Regions from separate parts of the Pseudonocardia autotrophica genome, predicted to be linked through region 1. Evidence: predicted binding sites of a transcription regulator. Region 1 holds the regulator's gene; each other region holds the start of a gene.
The links. Region 1 encodes LexA, which represses DNA repair genes until DNA is damaged. Its sites were predicted from a motif close to CGAACACGTGTTCG; they were not measured.
Positions count from the first base shown of each region.

Region 2: a site for LexA is predicted at 1,984-1,997, ahead of Pdca_RS15345 (intein-containing Rv2578c family radical SAM protein). Genes of this name have one in related genera too.
Region 3: a site for LexA is predicted at 3,955-3,968, ahead of Pdca_RS29855 (BldC family transcriptional regulator). Genes of this name have one in related genera too.
Region 4: a site for LexA is predicted at 2,853-2,866, ahead of uvrA (excinuclease ABC subunit UvrA). Genes of this name have one in related genera too.

Region 1 is NZ_AP018920.1:2,119,215-2,124,718, reverse strand. It holds gene Pdca_RS10195 (vitamin B12-dependent ribonucleotide reductase) at 1-238, opposite strand, end outside; gene nrdR (transcriptional regulator NrdR) at 402-890, opposite strand; gene Pdca_RS10185 (hypothetical protein) at 1,325-1,960, opposite strand; gene Pdca_RS35435 (hypothetical protein) at 2,156-2,440, opposite strand; gene lexA (transcriptional repressor LexA) at 2,653-3,387, shown strand; gene Pdca_RS10170 (hypothetical protein) at 3,620-4,693, opposite strand; gene hflX (GTPase HflX) at 4,795-5,504, opposite strand, start outside.
Region 2 is NZ_AP018920.1:3,249,186-3,254,689, forward strand. It holds gene Pdca_RS15340 (YibE/F family protein) at 1-868, opposite strand, end outside; gene Pdca_RS15345 (intein-containing Rv2578c family radical SAM protein) at 2,029-4,197, shown strand; gene aspS (aspartate--tRNA ligase) at 4,265-5,504, shown strand, end outside.
Region 3 is NZ_AP018920.1:6,415,256-6,420,759, reverse strand. It holds gene ccsB (c-type cytochrome biogenesis protein CcsB) at 1-739, shown strand, start outside; gene Pdca_RS29865 (MinD/ParA family ATP-binding protein) at 1,920-3,200, shown strand; gene Pdca_RS29860 (hypothetical protein) at 3,327-3,557, opposite strand; gene Pdca_RS29855 (BldC family transcriptional regulator) at 3,619-3,831, opposite strand; gene Pdca_RS29850 (DUF4229 domain-containing protein) at 4,088-4,402, shown strand; gene Pdca_RS29845 (1,4-dihydroxy-2-naphthoate polyprenyltransferase) at 5,231-5,504, opposite strand, start outside.
Region 4 is NZ_AP018920.1:3,081,501-3,087,004, forward strand. It holds gene Pdca_RS14610 (hypothetical protein) at 1-461, shown strand, start outside; gene Pdca_RS14615 (hypothetical protein) at 554-832, shown strand; gene Pdca_RS14620 (hypothetical protein) at 972-1,553, opposite strand; gene Pdca_RS14625 (hypothetical protein) at 1,580-1,762, opposite strand; gene Pdca_RS14630 (MBL fold metallo-hydrolase) at 2,072-2,746, opposite strand; gene uvrA (excinuclease ABC subunit UvrA) at 3,062-5,504, shown strand, end outside.

The DNA.
Region 1 (5,504 bases):
CGTCGCGCCAGTTCGTCATGACGACGTCCCGGCGCTCCCACTCGACCTGCTCGTACGGGTGCACACCCTCGGTCGTGAAGACCCGCTGCACGGCGAGGCCGGAGCGCCGCCGGGCGCCGGCCTTCGCGCGGCCGCGCGCCTTGCCCGGCGCCTCGCCGTCCTGTGCCGTGTTGTGCGCCGTGTTCTGAGCCGTGCTGCTCCCGGTGTCTGTCGCCGGGCCCCCGACCGTGTCGGTCATGAACTGCCTCCGCATCCGACTGTCCTCTCCCGCGCGCTGGGGTGCGCGGGCACCCGAGACGGTGCTGGGACACCGCCCCCGTACCCGGTCCGGCCGGTCCGATCCGGTCCGGCACCGGCGGCTGCGCCCCCTGCGCGCCCGCTCCGGTGCCGTCCGATCGGCATCAGCCGTCCCGGTTGCCGGCTCCGTCGTCGGCTGCTTCCCCGGCAGCCGCCGAACGGAGGTCGGCGATCTCCTTCTCGAAGTCCTCGATCGAGGAGAAGGATCGGTAGACGCTCGCGAACCGCAGGTACGCGACCTCGTCGAGCTCGCGCAGCGGCCCGAGGATCGCCAGCCCCACCTCGTGGCTGGGAATCTCGGCAGCCCCACGGGCGCGCACAGTCTCCTCGACCCGGTGGGCGAGCTGCTGCAGGTCGTCCTCGTCGACCGGCCGGCCCTGACACGCCCGTCGAACCCCGCTGACCACCTTCTGCCGGCTGAAGGGTTCGCTCACCCCGCTGCGCTTGACGACGGCGAGCACGGTCTCCTCGACCGTGGTGAACCGGCGCCCGCAGGCGGTGCAGGACCGGCGGCGGCGGGTGCAGGTCCCGTCGTCGGCGGTCCGGGAGTCGATCACCCGGGAATCCGGGTGGCGGCAGAACGGGCAACGCACGTCGGCACTCCCCTTCTCCCGTGACCCGGCGGGAACTCTCCGCCTCGCACCGCGGCGAACCGCGGTGCCAGCTCCCCCAACCAGTGGGAGAACGACACCAATGTAACCCCTACATATTGGGGTGCGCCATCCCCGGGTCCGGTACGGCGCCGAGCTTCGCCCGATCGGGAACGAGGGTCGCACACCGCTCTCGCAGGGCCTTCGGAGTGCACCGATCATGAACATGCGCATCAGCCCTGATCAGCGCGTGTGGCGCACACCGGGGGCCCACCGGGCGCCCCGGGAGGGCCGCGACGGACGGTGGCCCGGTTCGGGGACACGCCATCCCGGCGCGCCGGGCGGCGAGACTCCTGTCACGCGCAGCGACCTCTGCCCGGCGCGCAAGGACCCCCGAGCCCCGGCGGACACGTCGACACCCGGCGCCGCAGCACCTCTCAGCCGCCGGCCGGAGCCGTCGCCACCGGCCCCGGTGAGGGGGCGGCCTCGCTGTTCCATCCGGCGGCCGCATCCCCGATCAGCCCCAGGAGCACGACGACCGTGGCCGAGCAGAGCACCGTGGCGATCCCGGCCAGCAGTCGCTCGCCGCGCGAGCGTGGCCGCAGAGCCGGACGTGCCCGGCGGGTGGGGGTCACACAGCGGCGATGCCGCGGGCGCGCCGTCCGCAGTGCCACCGCCGGCGCCGCAGCCGACGCGAGCGCGCCCGGCCGTCGCGGCGCGGGCGCAGCGGCTCGTCCCGGTGTGACCGATGGGGCCAGTGGGGCCGGCTCCTGCACCGACGGCGGCCGGACCGGAGCCACGGTGCTGCCCTCGGCGGGCTCGCGCACGACGCCGCCGGACGGCACGGACGCCCCGGGAACGACCCCGGGCAGGGCCCACCGGACTGCGGCGCGGGCCGCGGCGGACCCGCGGGCCGGACGCGTGGCCCCTGCGCACGGCACCGCACGGGCGGATCCCGGCCGCTCCCGCAACCTGGTGGACACCGACCGCTGCCGCACCCCGGCGGCCGCTGCCCGGCCCGTCCCGCCGGCCCGTGGTTGCCGCGCCACCTCACGCACGTCGAGCTCCTGCATGGCTCCTCCTGCTCATCGAGGACCACCCGCCTGTTCCGGCGGAACGGTCACCGTCGACGGCGGCCACACCCGGCCGCGCGCCGTGCCCGATCCGGCCGGCCCTTCCCCGGGACCGGTCGAACGGACGTGCGAGCTGTCTAACACCGGACCCCGACAGAAATCGGATCGCCGCTGCTCAGCCCGCCCCGGCCGGGTTCAGTCGCCCGCCGGGCCCACGACGCCGACCGGCGGTGGCGACGCCGACACGGCCGCCGAGATCTCGGCGAGCAGGCCCAGCCCGACGACCGCCGTCGCCGAGGCGAGCCCGATCCCCAGACCCGCTGCGGCGCGCCGCAGCACGCCACCCGCCGGCTGCACCGGCCGTGCCGCCGGTGCCACCCGTGCCGCCGGTGCCACCTGCGCCGCCGGTGCCGACCGGACCGGCCGGAACTCCGCCGGTCGCCGCGTGCCCGACGGCCGGATCTCGGTCACCACACCCATGCCGCTCGCCCTTTCTGCCCGAACGGGCGCCCGCCTCGGACACCCGGCCACTCGAATCGAATCGATGTTCGATCGAACGCCTGTGCGAGTTTGTACCACCGGTGCCCGACGGAATCCACGACACGCGGGCGGTGAACTTCGAACGCATGTTTGGCGGACCGGCCGAAGGCGGCTAGTGTTCGTGCCGGTACATCCTCGAGGAGGCGAATGCGATGGCAGCGGACGAGTCCGGAGGCGGTGCGTCCCCCGGGCGGGGTTCCGCCAACGTCCGGGAGTTCCCCGAGCCCCCGGCCGACACACGCGGTCTGACCCCGCGACAGCGGAAGGTCCTGGCGGTGATCCGGGACTGGGTGGACCGTTACGGCTACCCGCCGAGCGTGCGGGAGATCGGCGACGCGGTGGGGCTCACCTCCACGTCGTCGGTGCACCACCAGTTGCGGACCTTGGAGCGCAAGGGTTTCCTGCGCAGGGATCCGAACCGCACCCGTGCGGTCGACGTGCGCAGCCCCGAGCAGGTCGGCGCAGGCGACGGAACCGACGCCGACACCGAGGCCAGCCGCTCGGAGCGGCCCGCTCCGGCGTTCGTGCCGCTGATCGGCGACATCGCCGCCGGTGGCCCGATCCTGGCCGAGCAGGCCGTGCAGGACGTGTTCCCACTCCCCCGGGAGATCGTCGGGGAGGGCACGCTCTTCCTGCTGAACGTCAAGGGTGACTCGATGGTCAACGCGGCGATCACCGACGGGGACTGGGTCGTCGTCCGGCAGCAGCCGGTCGCGGAGCAGGGCGAGGTGGTCGCGGCGATGATCGACGGCGAGGCCACGGTGAAGACGTTCCGCCGCAAGGACGGTCACATCTGGCTGATGCCGGCCAACGACGCCTACGAGCCAATCCCCGGGGACGACGCGTCGATCCTCGGCCGGGTCGTCGCGGTGCTGCGCCGCCTCTGATCATGCGCCGACTCCGATCATGCGCGGCCTGCGGGTTGCGCCGTCGCTGACCCGCGCCGCCGCTGATCGGCGTCGCTGCTGACCCGTGGTGCCGCTGATCTGCGCCACTCTTGATCGGCGCCACCTCTGACCTGCGCCACTTCTGACCTGCGCTGCCGCTGACCGCGCTGCTTCTGATCCGCGCCACCCTTGATCTGCGCCGCCTCCGATCCGCAGCCCGGGGGCGGCGCGGTCAGCGTCTGCGGCGGCCGTGCAGCGCCATCGCCCCCACACCGGCGAGCAGCACACCGACGACCACCGCCATTCCGGCGACGGCGGGCAGCCACGGTGGGAAGGAGCGGGCGTCGGGCGCCTCTGCGGGCTGTGCCCGGACCGGCGCCGCCGGTGCCGTGGCCGCGGCGACCGCGCCGGGGACCGTCCGGATACCCGCCGGTGCCAGTCCCCGCGTCTCGGTGCCGGAGTGCAGCGCCCCGCGGCCGTCCAGGGCGACCGCCTCGCCCTGTGCTTCGCCGGGCAACGGCACCTGCAACGGCGCCCCGCGCAGCGCCTCGACCAGGACGTCCCCGGTCACCGGGCCGTCGGGCAGCGGGAACAGCCACGCGTCGGTGTAGGTCCGCAGCGCCGCGGCCCGTCCGCCATCCGCGTCCGGCGGCCCCACGGCGCCGCCGGTGATCGTGCGGGTACCGATCGCCCCCAGCGGTCCACCGGCGGTCGCCGAGTACGGCAGGACGACGTCGGTGACCCGTTCCAGCTCCAGCGGCCGTCCCTCGGCGAGCGGTTCCGCGGGGCGGTACAGCCCGGCCGCACCGGAGGTCTTGTCCACGATCAGCGGGGTCCCGTCGTCGGCGACGAGCACCGCCTCGGCGTCCCGCGGGCCGTCCGGGTAGACGAGGTCGTAGGTACGGGGCGGCCTGTCGACCGGCAGCACGACCAGGCGCACCGACTCGCGGCGTGCCGTGTTGTCCCCGATGTCGGCGAGCCAGAGATCGCCGTCCGGTGAACGGCCGAGGTCCTCGACGTCGGTGACCCGCACCGGTGCGCTCCGCTCCCCCGTCACCGCGCAGCCGGCCGGATCGAGGGTGAACACCTGCGCGGTGCCGCCACCGTCGACGATCGCGTGGTAGCGCTGTGGCCGCTCCCCCGGCGCCCCCTCGGTGACGAGTCCGGAGAGTTCGGCCAGCCGCGGGTCGTCGATGGTGCACACCGGCTGCGGCTCGGCGACCGGCGGCGCTGCGGCCGACGGCCCCGGCACGGCACGCGCCTGCGCCGCCGCGGACGGTGTCGCGGCAGCCGCGGTGGCGGGCACCAGGCCGAGTGTCGCAGCCACCAGCGGCGCCGCGACCCGCCGGAACACCACCCGGGCACGACCGCCCGGTGCGCTCCGGGACCCGGCCGGGACCGCCCGGGTCAGCGCCCCGCCGCCGTCGCCGGCAGGTCGGGATCGGCGTCGGCGCCGGCCGGCCCACCGGCGATCGCGAACGCCAGTACCGCGGTGCCCAGCTCCGGCCCGACCCGGGCGCGGACCCGGGTGCCCTCGGGGGTGTGCTCCTCGGACAGCACCTCGCCCTCGTCGTGCAGGCGGGCGACCAGCGCGCCCTCGGTGTAGGGCAGCAGCAGGTCGACGTCGTACTCCGGGCGCGGCAGCAGATCGGCGATCCGCCCCCGGAGCAGGTCGATGCCGTCACCCCGGTGCGCGGAGACGAACACCGCATCGGGCTGCGCGTGCCGGAGCCGCGCGAGGGCCAGGTCGCCGGCGGCGTCGGCCTTGTTGATCACGAGGAGCTCGGTCGGCATGCTGCCGCCCTGCTCCTCGCCGATCTCGACCAGGACCTCGCGCACCGCGGCGATCTGGTCGTCGGGCAGCGGATCGGAGCCGTCGACCACGTGCACCAGCAGATCGGCCTGCGCGGCCTCCTCGAGCGTCGACCGGAATGCCTCGATCAGCTGGTGCGGCAGGTGCCGGACGAAGCCGACGGTGTCGGTCAGGGTGTAGGTCCGCCCGTCCGCCGTCTCGGTCCGGCGGGTGGTCGGGTCCAGGGTCGCGAACAGTGCGTCATCGACCAGCACGCCGGCGTCGGTGAGCTGGTTGAGCAGACTCGACTTGCCGGCGTTGGTGT
Region 2 (5,504 bases), 1.1 Mb from region 1:
TTCCGGCCGAGAACAGCTCCCGGGCGCCCAGGTCCGGGTTCGCGGCGCCGAGCTCCCAGACGGCGGACGCCTGGGTGACCGTCACGTCGTCGAGCGCACCGAGCGCGCCGATCACCAGCCCGGCCAGCACCAGGCCGCGCGGGTCGATCGGGACCCCGCCGAGGGTCCCGATCAGGTTGGCGGTGGTGTCGTCCAGCCCGGTCAGCCGCGCGGCCGCGGTGAAGCCGTAGCCGATCACCCCGATCAGCGCGAGCGACACGAGCGTGCCCAGTACCGCGCAGGACGTCCGGGCGCTGAATCCGTGTGTCAGGTACAGCACCACGAACATGATCAGACAGGCTCCGGTCACCGCCACCGCGAGCGGTGATCCGCCGGACAGGATCGCGGGCAGCACGAACCACAGCAGGATCGCGAACGTCAGGAGCAGGCTGACCAGGGCGGCGAACCCGCGCAGCCGCCCGAGCAGCACGACGGCCAGTGCGAACGCGGCCGCCAGCCAGATCAGCGCGGGTGCCCGCTGGAAGTCGTTGAGCTGGTACGACCCGGCGGAGTCGGGGTCGCCGCCGGACCAGGCCAGCGTCACCGGGTCGCCGACCGCGAACCGCGGGCTGGACGGCTCGTTCGGCACCAGCTGCACCAGGTCCCGGCCGGCCCGGGGTCCGTCGGTCATCGCGATCGTGACACCGGTGCAGGCGCCGTCCCCGGAGCCGGGGGAGCAGTCGGCGACCGCGACGGCGGTGATGTCCCCGCGCACCTGCTGGGTCGGCGGGAGGTCCGGGGTCGGGACGTCCCCGGGCCAGAGCAGCGCGACACCGGCCAGCGTCGCGAGTGCGCACGGGATCAGCAGCGCGACCAGCAGGTTCCGCACCCGCCGCCCGGCCGGGCTGGGGCTGCCGTGCCCGTGCCCGTGGCCGTGGCCGTGGCCGCTCGCAGCGACGCGCTGTCGGGCAGCTCGGCGCCCGGCCGGCCCGGCTGACCCGCTCGACCTGCTCGATTCGGCCGATCCGGCGGTGAACGGGCCGGTCGCGTCGATCTCCGTGCCGTCGCCGGGAGCGCTGTCACCCGTGGCGTCCGGCCCGGGAGCGGGCTGCCGGGCCGGGTCGGCGCCGGTGCCCGACCCCCGGGCGTCGGGCGCCCCGGGGTCCTGGGTCCGGTCCCGCGAGCTGCCGCGCGCCGTCCGGCCGGACCGCGCCCCGCCGGATGCGGGACCGGTGGGGCGGGCGCGGCCGCCGGTATCGGCCTGCCGGGGGCCGTGTGTGCGGTGACCGCCCCGCAGCCCGGGCCGGTCCGGCAGACCGTCGCTGTCGCCGCTGCCGCCGGAGTCCGCGCCGTGGGCGGGCACCCCGGGCCGGCCGGTGCGGGTGCCGAATGTGTGGGGCCCGTGGTCGTCGCCGCTGCCGCGCCCCGGGGCGGCCCCGGTGGCACTGGATCGGGGATCGTGCGCGTGCGCCGCGGAGCTACCCGGTCCCGTGCCGGGCAGGCGGACGCCCGCCCCAGGGGGCCCGGCGCCACGCCGAGGGTCTCCACCGTCCTCCGGCCCGGATCCGGTCCCGGGCACGGGGCCCCGCCGGTGGCCGCCGGTCGGCTCCGGTGCGGCTCGACGCGGGGGGTCTCCGGTGCCGCCCACCGGCTCACCGGGGCCGCCGCGAGGGTCCGGACCGGACCGTCCGGCGTGCGGTGGCCTGCCCCCGGGCCCGAGACCCGCGCCGGGGCCCGCGGACCGGGCGCGCCCGGCCGGGTGGCCGGCGGCCTGCGCCGGATCGTCCGGTGCCCCGCCGGGCCGGTGCGGTGAATCCGGCCGCTGGTGCCTGCCGATCCCGTCCGCCCGCCGCCGCCCGCCGGGCTCCCGGTCCGGACGTGCGTCACCGGGAGACCACTCGGGATCGTCGGGCTGCACCCCGGCATCCTCGCAAGTGATCACCCGGCGCCGGGCCGGTGCTCGCCCGGAGGGCACCGCCGGGCGACGACCGGTTGCCGCGGGTTCGAACTTGTGTTCGAATAATCGGCGTGCGGTGGAGCGGACAGCAGGTGGGAATCGACGGTGTCGGGGCGGATGCGGCGCTGCCGGGGATGCGCGGGTTGCTGCGCTCGGTGCGGACCCCGGAGTTCGCGGGGGTGGTCTTCCACGAGGTGGAGGCGCGCTCGGTGCTGAACCGGGTGCCGTCGTCGTCGCCGGTGCCGTTCGGGTGGACGGTGAACCCGTACCGCGGGTGTGCGCACGCCTGTACCTACTGCTTACGTGGAGACACCCCGGTGCTCACGGCGGGTGGCGGGTCCCGGCCGATCGCCGAGCTCCGCCCCGGCGACGAGGTGATCGGCACGGTCACCGACGGGCGCGGCCGGCGCCGGTTCGTGCGCACCCCGGTGCTCGCCCACTGGTCGACCCGGCGCCGCGCGCAGCGGGTGACGCTCGACGACGGCACCGTCCTGGTCACCTCGGCCGATCACCGGTTCCTCACCCGAGGCGGCTGGGCGCACGTGCGTCCCGGGCGGTGCCGCTCCTCGGCGGACCGGCCACATCTGACCGTCGGATCGGCGCTGGTCGGGCCGGGGTCGGCGGCGATGCCCGCGGAGCGTCACCCGGCGGGCTGGGCCGAGGGGTACCTGTGCGGGCTGGTCCGGGCGGATGCGGTCCGCAGCAGGCAGTCCGTGGAACCGTTCCCGTCGGCATGGGTGGAGCTGGAGGCGCTGGCCCGGGCGCACCACCTGCTCACGTCGGGCAGCGAGGGTGGCCCCACCGGCGCGGGCGTCGTCAGTGGCACCGGCGCGGGTGTCGTGAGTGGCACCGGCGCGGGCGTTACGGGTGCGACCGGCGCGGATCTCGGGGGCGCGTCCGGCACCGGCGCCGCACCGGTGGGCGCCGCACCGGTGGGCGCCTGGCCGGAGGGTGCCCGGCACGCGGCACCTGTCGCGCAGGTCTCCGATGCCCGGGTGCTGCACCGCCCGGCCCCCTCGCCGACGGCGTGGCCGGATCATCCGGGGCCGGGCTGGTCCGCCGGGTTCCTCGGGGGAGTGCTCGATGCGAGCGGCGAGGTCTCCGCGGGGGTCCTGCGGATCACGCCCGGCGACGAGCGGCTGACCCGGGCGACGGTCGACGCGCTGCGCCGGCTCGGGTTCCGGGTCGCCTCCGAATCGACCGGCCGGCCGGGTGGCCGGGCGCTGCGGGTGCTCGGCGGGGCCGCGGAACAGCTGCGCCTGGTCGCGATCGCGGATCCGGCGGTGGCCCGGGTCCGGGATGTGGCCGGGGCGCTGGTCGAGGAGCCGCCGGACGGTGCGCCCCGGGTGCTCGACGTGCACGACACCGGCGAGATCGTGCCGATGTTCGACATCACGACCGGCACCGGAGACTTCGTCGCCGCGGGCGTGGTCAGCCACAACTGCTTCGCCCGGAACACCCACACCTACCTGGACATGGATGCGGGCGCGGACTTCGACTCGCAGATCGTGGTCAAGGTCAACGTCGCGCGGGTGCTGGAGCGGGAGCTCGCGCGGCCGGGGTGGCGGCGCGAGCACGTCGCGATGGGCACCAACACCGACCCGTACCAGCGGGCCGAGGGCCGGTACCGGCTGATGCCCGGGGTGATCTCCGCGCTCGCCCGGTCCGGAACACCGTTCTCCGTCCTGACCAAGGGCACCGTGCTGGCTCGCGATCTGCCGGAGTTGGCCGCGGCGAACACCGATGTCCGGGTCGGCGTGGGGGTGTCGGTCGCGCTGCTGGATCGCGAGCTGCAGTCCCGGCTCGAACCCGGCACGCCGAGCCCGCGGGCGCGGCTCGACCTGGTCCGCCGGATCACCGACGCAGGCCTGCCCTGCGGCGTGATGGTCGCGCCGGTGCTGCCGTGGCTGACCGACTCGGAGGAGGCACTCGATGCGCTGCTCGGCGAGATCGCCGCGGCCGGGGCGAGCGGCGCGACGGTGCTGGCGCTGCACCTGCGGCCGGGCGCCCGTGAGTGGTTCCTCGCCCGGCTGGGCCGGGAGTACCCGGCGCTGCTGCCGCGCTACGAGCGGCTCTACCGGCGCGGTGCGTACGCGGGCCGCGACTACCGGGAGGCGCTGGCCCGGCGGGTGGCGCCACTGCTGGCGCGGCACGGTCTGGACCGGCCGGAGCCCAACCCGCGGGACCCGGGATGGACGCGCCACGAGCCCGCGCCGGCGGCGCCGCCCGATCCGCGGGAGGGCCAGCTGAGTCTGATCTGAGGCCGGACCGGCCGGACCGTCAGCCTGGTCGCAGACCCGCGCGGGTGTGCGGATAGCCTTGACCGCCGTGATGCGAACCCACCCCGTCGGCACGTTGCGTGCCGAGAACGCCGGCCAGACCGTGACCCTCGCCGGATGGGTGGCCCGCCGCCGCGATCACGGCGGCGTGATCTTCATCGACCTGCGCGACCGGTCCGGATCCGCCCAGGTGGTGTTCCGCGAGGGCGAGATGGCCGAGCGCGCGCACCGGCTGCGCTCCGAGTTCTGCGTCCAGGTCGTCGGCACCGTCGTCGCGCGCCCGGCCGGCAACGAGAACGCGGAACTGCCGACCGGCGACATCGAGGTCACCGTCACCGAGCTGACCGTGCTGTCGGAGTCGGCGCCGTTGCCGTTCCCGATCGACGAGCACAGCGGAGTCGGCGAGGAGATCCGGCTGACGCACCGCTACCTCGACCTGCGCCGGCCCGGCCCGGCCGCGGCGATGAAGCTGCGCAGCGACGTCAACAAGGCGGCCCGCGACGTGCTGGCCGCCGAGGACTTCATCGAGGTCGAGACGCCGACCCTCACCCGGTCCACCCCGGAGGGCGCCCGCGACTTCCTGGTGCCCGCCCGGCTGCGCCCCGGATCCTGGTACGCGCTGCCGCAGAGCCCGCAGCTGTTCAAGCAGCTGCTGATGGTCGGCGGCCTGGAGCGCTACTACCAGATCGCGCGCTGCTACCGGGACGAGGACTTCCGCGCCGACCGGCAGCCCGAGTTCACCCAGCTCGACATCGAGATGAGCTTCGTCGAGCAGGACGACGTCATCGCGCTCGCCGAGCGGGTGCTGGTCGCGCTCTGGAAGCTGGTCGGGCACGAGATCACGACCCCGATCCCGCGGATGAGCTACGCCGAGGCGATGGCCCGCTACGGCTCCGACAAGCCGGACCTGCGTTTCGGCATCGAGCTCACCGAGCTGACCGGCTACTTCGCCGGCACCGGATTCCGGGTCTTCCAGAACCCCTACGTCGGCGCCGTCGTCATGCCGGGTGGGGCGTCGCAGCCGCGCAAGGTGCTCGACGGCTGGCAGGAGTGGGCCAAGCAGCGCGGTGCCCGCGGGCTGGCGTACGTGCTGATCGGCGAGGACGGCTCCGTCGACGAGCGCGGCCCGGTCGTGAAGAACCTGTCCGAGACCGAGCGGGCCGGGTTGGCCGAGGCCACCGGCGCGAACCCCGGCGACTGCATCTTCTTCGCGGCGGGCACCCCGTCGGAGGCCCGTGCGCTGCTCGGTGCCGCCCGCGGCGAGATCGCGCGACGGATCGGCGCGATCG
Region 3 (5,504 bases), 3.0 Mb from region 1:
CCGGGCCGACCGGTACGGCCGGATCGGGATCTCGCTGATGATCCTGGCCGTGGTGCTGCACGCCGGCTCGATCGTGCTGCGTGGGCTGGCGACCTACCGCTGGCCGCTGGGCAACATGTACGAGTTCACCTCGGCGCTGTGCCTGATGGCGGTCGGTGCGTGGCTGGTGCTGGTGCACAGGCACCCACCGCTGCGTCCGGCCGGGGTGTTCGTGCTGACGCCGACCCTGCTGCTGATGTTCATCACCGGCACCGTGCTGTACGCCGAGGCCGCTCCGGTGGTCCCGGCCCTGCAGTCGTACTGGATCATCATCCACGTCACGACCATCACGCTGGCCTCGGGAATGCTGCTGGTCCCGGGCGTCGCGAGCCTGCTGTTCCTGATGAAGCGCAACGAGCGCCCGGCCACGCTCGCCGCGAAGCTCCCGGGCGCCGAGGCACTCGACCGGTTGGCCTACCGGGTGACGGTTCTGGCCTTCCCGCTCTACACGTTCGGGATCATCACCGGAGCGGTCTGGGCCGAGGCGGCCTGGGGCCGGTTCTGGGGCTGGGACCCGAAGGAGACGGTCGCGTTCGTCGCGTGGGTGCTCTATGCCGCCTACCTGCACGCCCGCGCCACGGCGGGCTGGCGGACCTCCCGGGCGGCATGGATCAACTCGGCCGGCTTCGCCACGATCGTGTTCAACCTGTTCTTCATCAACATGGTGGTTGCCGGGCTGCACTCGTACGCGGGGGTGTGAGGCGCCTCGACCACCGGGTTCAGCACGGCTACCGTCGGCTCCCGTGAGCGAGAACGGTTCCGGCGAGCAGCCCGACGGGTCGGTGGGTCGCTACGTGCGGGAGCGCTGGGGCGCGGCGGAGACGTCCGGACGGTCCTTCGGACGGCGTCGTCGCCCGTCCGGTGATGACTCAGCGCAGCCGGCGAGCGGTGCGCAGCAGGCCCCGTCGCAGCCCCGGTCGCCGTCGGCGGCCGAGCGGGCGGCGTCGGCCCCCGCGCCCGGCCGGGCCGCGGTCGGCACCCAGACTCCGCCCGCCGGTTCGGCGTGGGGCAGCGAGCTGCCGGAGATCGACGACGACCTGGTCGACGAGATCGACCCCTCGACACCACCGCACGGGCTGGACCTGTCGGCGCTGCACGCGAACCCCGGCACGGGGCAGCCGGCGGAGCGGCCCGCGGAACCCGGGTACGCCGCGGAGGCGCACTCGGACGACGGCCGTCACCGGGCACCCGAGGACGTCTACCCGACCGGTACCGACGTCGGTCCCGACGACACCGGTCTCTACCGCTCCGGTGGTGCCACCGATCCGGAGCCGTGGTGGACGGTGCCGAGCCGGGCCGGTCACGACGACGACCGGGACGGCGAGCTGATCTGGCGCCGTCCGGACCCGGTGGCCGAGGACGTCCACCCGCACGACGACGACGCCGACGTGACGGCCACCGACGCGCACGCGGTGGTCCCCGGAACGGCCTACGCCGAGCCCACAGCCGGGCGAGTGGACCAGGACGACCCCGATCAAGGCACTGCGGTCGCGCACGACCGGGCCGTAGACCGGACGGGGCACCCGGCCGATCCGGCCCCGGACCAGCACGCGCCGGGCAGCCCCCCGGGTTCTTCGGGTGGCGGTGCGTCGGACGGCTACCCGGCCGGCGGATCCCCGGGCGCCTCGGCGTGGGGCTCTGCCTGGGGCTCGCCGGGGGGTGACGCGGTGGGTGGTGGCTCTGCCGGTGGTGACCCGACGGATGGTGACCCGACGGGTGGTGGCCCGGCCGATGATGGCGCGGCGGGTGGCGACACGGCAGGTGCCGGCTCCCCGGGTGGAGCCGCGGGCGGTGGAGACGCGAGTGGCGACGCCCCGGCAACCGGTGGATCGGCCGGTGCCGCCGCCGGCACAACCGCTGCCGCCGGTGCCGCAGCCGGCATGACCGCGGGCGCCGCCGGCACAACCGCGGCCGGTGCTGGTGGCGGTGCTGGTGCTGGTGGCAGTGACGGTCCGGCGGGGTCGCGCGGGGCCCCTGCGGCCCGCGGATCGGGCCGGCAGGCGACCGGTCGTCCGGTGTCGGACCGGCCGTGGCGGAGCTCGTGGGACCGCGACGCCGCCGAGCGGGAGGCCTCCGACCGGACCCGCCGGGACAACGGCTCGCGCGTCGACGGTTCGCGCCCCGATGGCTCGCGCGCCGACGGCGCCCCTCCGGCGCCGGAGGCCGCGTCCCGCCGGCCACGCTGGACCGCGCCCGAGGCGGTCGAGGCCCGATCCGGGCAGCACCGGCGCGGCGACGGCTCACACGGCGGCCTTGACCTGACCCCGCACCGGGCGAGCAGCTCACGGCGCCCGCCGGAGAGCGGCTGGCGCAAACTCGTCTACCTGCTCACCGGGGGACTGGTGAACCCGGGGGAGAGCCCGGCGGAGCTGCACCGCCGGGATCTGGTCTCCCGACTGAACCGGCCGCTGCTCAACGCGCACAAGATCGCGATGCTGAGCCTGAAGGGCGGTGTCGGGAAGACGACCGTCACCGCGACCCTGGGCGCCACGTTCGCGTCCCACCGCGGGGACCGGGTCGTCGCGGTGGACGCGAACCCGGACCGCGGGACGCTCAGCCAGAAGATTCCGCTGGAGACGACCGCGACCGTCCGGCACCTGCTCCGCGACTCCGACCGGGTGCGTCGCTACACCGACGTCCGCTCGTACACCTCGCAGGGACAGTCGCGGCTGGAGGTGCTGGCCAGCGAGCAGGACCCTGCCGTGTCGGAGGCGTTCAGCGAGGACGACTACCGGCGCGCGGTCGACCTGCTCGAGCACTTCTACAACCTGGTCCTGACCGACTGCGGTACCGGCCTGATGCACTCCGCGATGTACGGGGTGCTGGGCATGGCCGATCAGCTCGTGATCGTGTCGTCCGGATCGATCGACGGGGCCCGCAGCGCCTCGGCGACGCTGGACTGGCTGGACGCACACGGCTACGGCAGCCTCGTCCGGAACGCCGTCGTCGTGATCAACTCGGTGTACCGGCGGGCGGGCGGCGGCGTCGACCTGGACCGGGTCGCGGAGCACTTCGCCGGCCGCTGCCGGGCGGTCGTCCGGGTGCCGTTCGATCCGCACCTGGAGGAGGGCGCCGAGATCGATCTCGACCGCCTGGAGGAGCCGACCCGCACCGCGCTGCTGGAGCTGGCCGCCGCCGTGGCGGACGGTTTCCCGGTCTGACGGCCACCCCGGTGTGACCGGAAACACCGGAGGGCGGCCACCGGAGCCGGTGGGCCGCCCTTCGGTCAAGACTTCTTGGGACTCTGGTCGGGTCGTTCGGAGGGGCTGCGCACCGCTCGGGCCGGGTCAGGTCCGTTCCGGTGGGTCCTCCTGGTTGCGGACCTTCTCGTCGAGTTCACGTAGGAAGTCCGGGTCGTCGTCGGGACCGGTCGCGCGGGGCTTCTGCGCCTTCTGACCGGTCATCCAGGGGAGCTCGGGCTGCGGGAGCCTGTCGGTGACCACCTGCTCGGACCGAAGGGTCCGGACGAGCAGCACCGCGACGACGGCCGCGCCGAGCAGAAGGATCAGGAACAACATCAGGCCACCTCCGCTGTCCAGCGTAGCGAAGGTGGCCTGACGTGCGGGTGAAGTCCCGGGTTCAGCGGAGGCCGGGGCTGGCCTCACTGGTGAGGTCGGCCAGCAGTCCGCGGACCTCGGACTCGCGGAATCGGCGGTGGCCACCGGGCGTGCGGATCGAGCCGATCCGGCCGGCGGACGCCCAGCGCGTCACGGTCTTGGGGTCGACACGGAAGAGCGTGGCGACCTCGCCCGGGGTCAGCAGTCGCTCGGGGGCCTGTGTCGGAGCTGCCATGAAATCCTCCCGGAAGTGCAGCGTGGCGCCGAGTCGCGGTGCCGGGAGGGATCTCCCGAAGCGCCTCGGAGCGGTCACCGCTTGTTGTTCCGGGCCATCGTGACACCACAGACCCCAGGTACTCGAACGGTTGTCCGGAGGTAAAGGGTTCTTAAAGGGCAAAGCTGATGAAATTCCTGAAGCGGACATCGCGGGTCGTTCCGGTACGGACGTGCACGGCTCCGGGCGCCGGGCGCGGGCCCGTACCCTGGACGCCATGACGTCCCCGACACCCCCGCCGCAGGCCGCGGCGAGGGCTCGCGCCGGCGAGCCCGGCCTGGCCGCCACGGTGGCGCTCTACACGCTCGCCCGGCTCGGTCTGCTCGCCGTCATCGCCCTGCTGCTCGGACTCGCGGGCGTGCCGCTGATCGTCGCGCTGCTGGTGGCGCTGATCGTCGCGCTGCCGCTGTCGATGCTGCTGTTCCGGGGGCTCCGGTCCCGGCTGGATCGTGCGCTCGCGGTCGCCAACGCCCGCCGTTCGGCGGAGCGGGAGTCGCTGCGGGCCCAGCTGCGCGGTGACGACCGGGACTGACCCGGTCCGTCGGGCGTGGTGACGCCACGCACCGGCACGATGCGTTCCGCGGAACGCACGCACCCGAGGCTTCCCGGTGGCGGCGGATTCGGCATCGGCGGTCGGCAGGCACCCGGGAGCCCGTGCAGCACGACCCCGGGACGGCCGGCCTGAGCGTTCCGCGGAACGCGGCTGCGGTTCCGGAGACCGGTCGGCCGGGGGCTCGGCGGAGTGCGGTCGCGGTCTCGATACCGGTCGGCCGCGCGTTCCGCGGAACGCGGCCCCGGTTCCGGTGTCGGTCGCTTGCGCGTTCCGCGGAACGTGGCTGCGGTCCCAGGGCTGGGCGGCTGGGCGTTCTGCGGAGTGCGGTCCCGGTGCCGGTCGGTTGCGCGTTCCGCGGAACGCGGGCTCGGCGGTGGTGCTGGTTTGGCTGGGTGCTCCGCGGACTCCGGCCCCGGCCCGGCTCTGGTCCTGGCGCTGGTCGGCCCCGCGGTTGGGGCGGCTGGGCGTTCCGCGGAACGCGGCCGCGGTCCCGATACCGGTCGCTTGTGCGTTCCGCGGAACGCGGCGCTCCGTCTCCGTCTCCGGCGCTGGTCGGCCGGCCGTTCGGCGGAGCGCGGCCGTGGTCCCGGTGCCGGGCGGCCGCGCGTTCGCGTTCCGCGGAACGCGACCCGAACCCGTGAGCCGCCCCGGGACTGTCCCGTCCGTCCCCTCCCCGGCCGCACACCGGAGGGGACCGCCGCCGATCCGCACCGGGCCCCGGCACCCGGCCGGGAGGGGCCGAGCAGCCGGACCGTCCCCGGCGCGACGGTCCGGCCGCCGGCTACCGGCGAGGCCGACCGCCAACCGTCAGCCGACGGCGAGGCCGACCGCCACCGCCAGTGCCCAGGCGAGCAGCAACAGGCCGGTGTCGCGGAGCACCGGGATCAGGTCCGGGCCATCGGCTCCACCGAGGACCGCGCGTACCGGGCGCACAGCGGCGGGCAGGGCCACCAGCACGATCAGCAGCCCCGGCCGGTCGAACGCGGCCGCGACGGCGATCACGAACGGCACCAGGGCGAGCGCCACGTAGAGCGCCCGGGTGGAGCGCCCACCCAGCCGCACCGCGAGCGTCGACTTCCCC
Region 4 (5,504 bases), 960 kb from region 1:
CGTCGCTGGCCGCGATGGCGCTGGGTCGCCCGGACACGGCGCAGGATCACGTGGCCGAGGCGGCAGAGGTGGCGGCTCGGGCGGGTGTGGTGGGCCCCGGGCACGGTCGGCTGTGGTTCGGCACCGCGCAGGTGGACATCTGGCGGACGACGTTGGCTGTGGAGCAGGGCGAGCCCGCGCGGGCGGTGGAGATCGCGCGTGGGATCGACCCGTCGGCGATGCCGGAGTCGCCGAGTCGCCAGTCGTCGTGGTGGACCGATGTGGGCCGGGCGCTGGCGATGCAGCGCAGGTCGGAGGATGCGGTGCGGGCGTTCATGCGCGCCGAGTCGCTCGCGCCGCAGCGGCTCCGATCGGATGTGTTCGCGCGCGAGGTGACCGCGGATCTGTTGCGGCGTGCTCGGCGGGAGGCGGGCGGCCGGGAGCTGCGCGGGCTGGCGTTCCGGATGGGGATGGCCGCGTAGCCGGTCGGACTCCGACGCTGGTCGGCACCGCCCGCCGACGGGTCCGCACGATGCGGACACCCTCCCGCCGCAGGTTCATAGGGTCCCCTCCCATGCCTCCAGCACAGCGAGACGGACCGATCCACGAAGTCGCCGACGATGTCGCGGTCGAGTTCCTGCTCGCCCAGCCCGGGCTGCTCGCCGTCGTGCTCGCCGAGCACGTCGACGACGGCACCCGCCACTGCAGGTCCTGTCCCGGGCCCCAGTCCGGCCGGCGTCGCCGGCCGTGCAACGTGCGGTTGCTCGCGGCCCGCTCGGAGCGCGTTCGGGTGGCCCGCGCGGAGCGCGTTCGGGTGGCGGGGGCGGCCGAGCCGGGCGCCGCCGCTCGGTAGCCGGCGCCGCCGCTCGGTGCGTCCGTGCGCGAGGCCGCCGGCGCGGCTCGCCGTGCCTCCGGCCGCAGATCGACGAGGACCGCCACCCTGACGGCATGAGCGCGAGCACCGACGCCCGCCGCGACGGCCCGGTGACCGACTAACGCGAAGGCTTCGTCGAGTACGGATACCCCGGATCCGACGTCTGCTGCCACGATCCGTACAGCTTGTAGGCCGACTCGGTCTCGATCAGACGGTCGGCCATCTCCACTGAGTCACATGACGTCGGAGCGCCGGAGGTGACGCACCACTCGATAGCCGTCTCGAAGGAGAGCCGCGGTGTCGACCAGTGCCGTTTCAGATCAGGCGGACGGTGGAGATGCGGGCCCGTCACGGAGCTGTTGCCTTCCGGGTGCCAGTGCATCCGCCAGAGGTGTGTGCCGTTGGGGTCGCGGAAGGTGTACCAATAGCCCCGGGTCGTAACTCGGAACGGTCCTTCGCCGGTGTCGTGCCGCGCGGGGTCGGTGTCGACGATCTCGAAGTTCATGCTGGCGGTGAAGGTCCCCACATCTGCCCAGCTGGTGCCCGCTCCGCTGTTCAGCTCCCAGGCGTAGAGCAGGCCCTTGCGGTACGTGCCGCGGCGGCTGACGGTGATCTGGTTGTGTCCCGCGAGCACCGACACGGCCTTGCGGAGCGGATCGAGGAAGCTGGTGACCGCGTGCTGCTCGGTCCGTCCTGGCACTGGTGTTCAGCTCGATGGGCCGGTGCTCAGCGAACGAAGGGCAGTGCACCGACGACCTCGGCGAGTCCGTCGACGTCGTCGACGTCGACACCCTCGTAGTCGCCGGCGTCCCAACGGGCGAGGAAGTCGGCACCGCTGATACCGAGTTCCCGCCGCGTGACGCGGTCGAACACTGCCTCGGCGTCCTGCTTGGTGTCGGTCTCGGACACTCCAGGGTCATGGGACGTGATGTGGCGGCTCGGCATGGCGGCTGCCTCTCGGTGGCGGTGTTTTCCTCACTGTGCCATGACCGTCCGACAGGAACTCGTCGGCGTTGCCGGATCGCAAAGTGGAATCGCGTCGCAGGCCTCGGTCCGGAATCTGGTCGGCAGCTCTGGACCTGAACGCGGCCGTCCGAAAACGATCGCCTGTGAGGCGGCCACGATGTCCGGTCACGGCCCCGGCGGTCTGCTCCCGACAGCCGTCGGGGCCGCCCACATGACGTAGGCGGCCCCGAACGCGGACGGTGTGACGAGCGGTTACCAGCCGCGCGACTTCCACTCCGGCAGACCCGGGCGCTGCTCGCCGATCGTCGAGTCGTCGCCGTGGCCGGGGTAGAACCAGGTGTCGTCGGGCAAGGTGTCGAAGACCCGCTCCTCCAGATCACCGAGCAGCTGCACGTTGTCCTCGGCGGACCAGGTCTTGCCCGGCCCGCCGGGGAAGAGGCTGTCACCGGTGAACAGGTGCGGCCGGTCGGCGCCGCGGTAGAGCAGCGCGATCGAGCCGGGGGTGTGCCCGCGCAGGTGGATGACCTCCAGCTCGATCTCGCCGAAGGTGATCCGGTCGCCGTGCCCGACCAGCTCGTCCATCGGCGCGGGGAGCTCGGGGGCGTCGTCCGGGTGGGCGATCAGCCGGGGCTCGAACATCCCGGCGATCGCGCCGAGTGCCTGCCAGTGGTCGTGGTGCCGGTGCGTCGTCACCAGGTGCCGCAGGTCGGGACGCTCGTCGGTGGCACCGATCAGGTCCGCGATCCGGGCGGGCTCGGCGGCGGCGTCGATCAGCAGCGCCTCACCCGAGGCCTTGCAGACGAGCAGGTAGGAGTTGTTGTCCATCTCGCCGACCGAGATCTTGCTGATGCTAAGCCGGTCCAGGTCGCGGCGGATGGCGGCGCCGCCGGGATCGGTGTGACCGGTGTAGTTCTCCAGGACGTCCACGTCGCGAGGGTAGCGGCCGGTGCCGGCCGCCGCCGTGGGGTGAGCCCGCCGGTCTCTCGTGGGGCCCGCCCGACGCCCGCCGGGGGCGGTCCCCCGAGCGTCCGGTCGAACATGCGTACGAGTATGGTGCCTCGCGTACCGACCGGCGCGTGTCGGCGTGCATCCACCGAGGAACAGCCGCTGCGACGCCCGCTCGCCGCGTTCCTGTCGGGGGTGCGGCCTAGCATCGGATACCGGAATGGGACGACCCTCGCCAGCCAGGAGGCGCGCATCGTGAGCGACCACAGCACCGACCGCCCGGACATCGGCGGCACCCTGTCCCCGGGTGCGTCGCCGGTCCCCAGCGGTCCACGGCTGGTCGTCCGCGGCGCCCGCGAGCACAACCTGCAGGGCGTCGACATCGACCTGCCCCGCGACAGCATGATCGTGTTCACCGGGCTGTCCGGTTCCGGCAAGTCCAGCCTGGCGTTCGACACGATCTTCGCCGAGGGCCAGCGCCGATACGTCGAGTCGCTCTCGGCGTACGCGCGGCAGTTCCTCGGGCAGATGGACAAGCCCGATGTCGACTTCATCGAGGGGCTCTCGCCCGCGGTCTCGATCGACCAGAAGTCGACCAACCGCAACCCGCGGTCGACGGTCGGCACGATCACCGAGATCCACGACTACCTGCGGCTGCTCTACGCCCGGGCCGGCATCCCGCACTGCCCGCAGTGCGGCGAGCGGATCGAGAAGCAGACCCCTCAGCAGATCGTCGACCAGGTGCTGGAGATGGAGCAGGGCAGCCGGTTCCAGGTGCTCGCCCCGGTCGTCCGCACCCGCAAGGGCGAGTTCGTCGACCTGTTCTCCACCCTGCAGTCGCAGGGCTACGCGCGGGTGCTGGTCGACGGCACCGTGCACCAGCTCGCGGATCCGCCGAAGCTGAAGAAGCAGGAGAAGCACGACATCTCGGTGGTCGTCGACCGGCTCTCGGTCAAGGCGACGGCCAAGCAGCGGCTCACCGACTCGGTCGAGACCGCGCTGCGCCTCGCCGACGGTCTCGTCGTGCTCGACTTCGTGGATCTCCCGGCCGACGACCCGGGCCGCGAGCGGCGCTTCTCCGAGCGGATGGCCTGCCCGAACGGGCACACGATCGCGGTCGACGATCTCGAGCCGCGCACCTTCTCCTTCAACTCGCCCTACGGCGCCTGCCCGGCCTGCACCGGTCTCGGCATCAAGAAGGAGGTCGATCCGGAGCTCGTCGTCCCCGACCCGGATCGCTCCCTGGAAGACGGCGCGATCGCACCGTGGTCGGCCGGGCACAACGCCGAGTACTTCGGCCGGCTGCTGTCCGGATTGTCGAAGGCGATCGGGTTCCGGATGGACACCCCGTGGCGCAAGCTGCCGGCCGCCGCGCAGAAGGCGGTGCTGCAGGGCAGCGACGACCAGGTGCACGTCCGGTACCGCAACCGGTACGGCCGGGAGCGCTCGTACTACGCCAGCTTCGAGGGCGTCATGCCGTTCCTGGAGCGGCGCCTCGAGCAGACCGAGTCGGAGTCGCAGCGCGAGCGCTACGAGGGCTACATGCGCGACATCCCGTGCCCGGCGTGCGGTGGTTCGCGGCTGCGGCCCGAGGTCCTCTCGGTCACGATGCCGCACCGCGACCTGGGGGAGCGGTCCATCGCCCAGGTCTCGAACATGTCGGTCGCGGAGTGCTCGCACTTCCTCAACGGCATGGTGCTCGACGACCGGCAGGCGATGATCGCCGGCGCGGTGCTCAAGGAGATCCAGGCCCGCCTGGGGTTCCTGCTCGACGTCGGGCTCGAGTACCTGTCGCTGGACCGGGCCGCCGGGACACTGTCCGGTGGCGAGGCGCAGCGGATCCGGTTGGCCACGCAGATCGGGTCCGGGCTGGTCGGGGTGCTCTACGTGCTCGACGAGCCGTCGATCGGACTGCACCAGCGGGACAACCGCCGGCTGATCGACACCCTGACCCGGCTGCGCGACCTGGGCAACACGCTGATCGTCGTCGAGCACGACGAGGACACCATCCGGGCCTGCGACTGGGCGGTCGACATCGGCCCGGGCGCCGGTGAGCACGGCGGGCACATCGTGCACTCCGGCCCGGTCGCCGAGCTGGAGTCGCACGACACCTCGCTGACCGGCGCCTACCTGTCCGGCCGCCGGTCGATCCCGCTGCCGGAGCGCCGCGAGCTCGACCACTCCCGCAAGCTGTCGATCATCGGTGCGCGCGAGCACAACCTGCGCGGGATCGACGTCGACATCCCGCTCGGCGGGCTGGTGTCGATCACCGGGGTGTCCGGGTCCGGCAAGTCCACGCTGATCAACGACATCCTGGCCACCGTCCTGGCGAACCGGCTGAACGGTGCCCGCCAGGTCCCGGGCAGGCACACCCGGATCAACGGCATCGACGAGCTCGACAAGCTCGTGCGGGTCGACCAGTCGCCGATCGGCCGTACGCCGCGATCCAACCCGGCCACCTACACCGGCGTGTGGGACAAGGTGCGGAAGCTGTTCGCCGCGACCACCGAGGCGAAGGTCCGCGGCTATGCCGAGGGCCGGTTCTCCTTCAACGTCAAGGGCGGCCGCTGCGAGGCGTGCACCGGCGACGGCACCATCAAGATCGAGATGAACTTCCTGCCCGACGTCTACGTCCCCTGCGAGGTCTGCAAGGGCGCCCGGTACAACCGGGAGACCCTCGAGGTCCACTACAAGGGCAAGACCGTCGCCGACGTCCTCGACATGCCGATCGAGGAGGCCG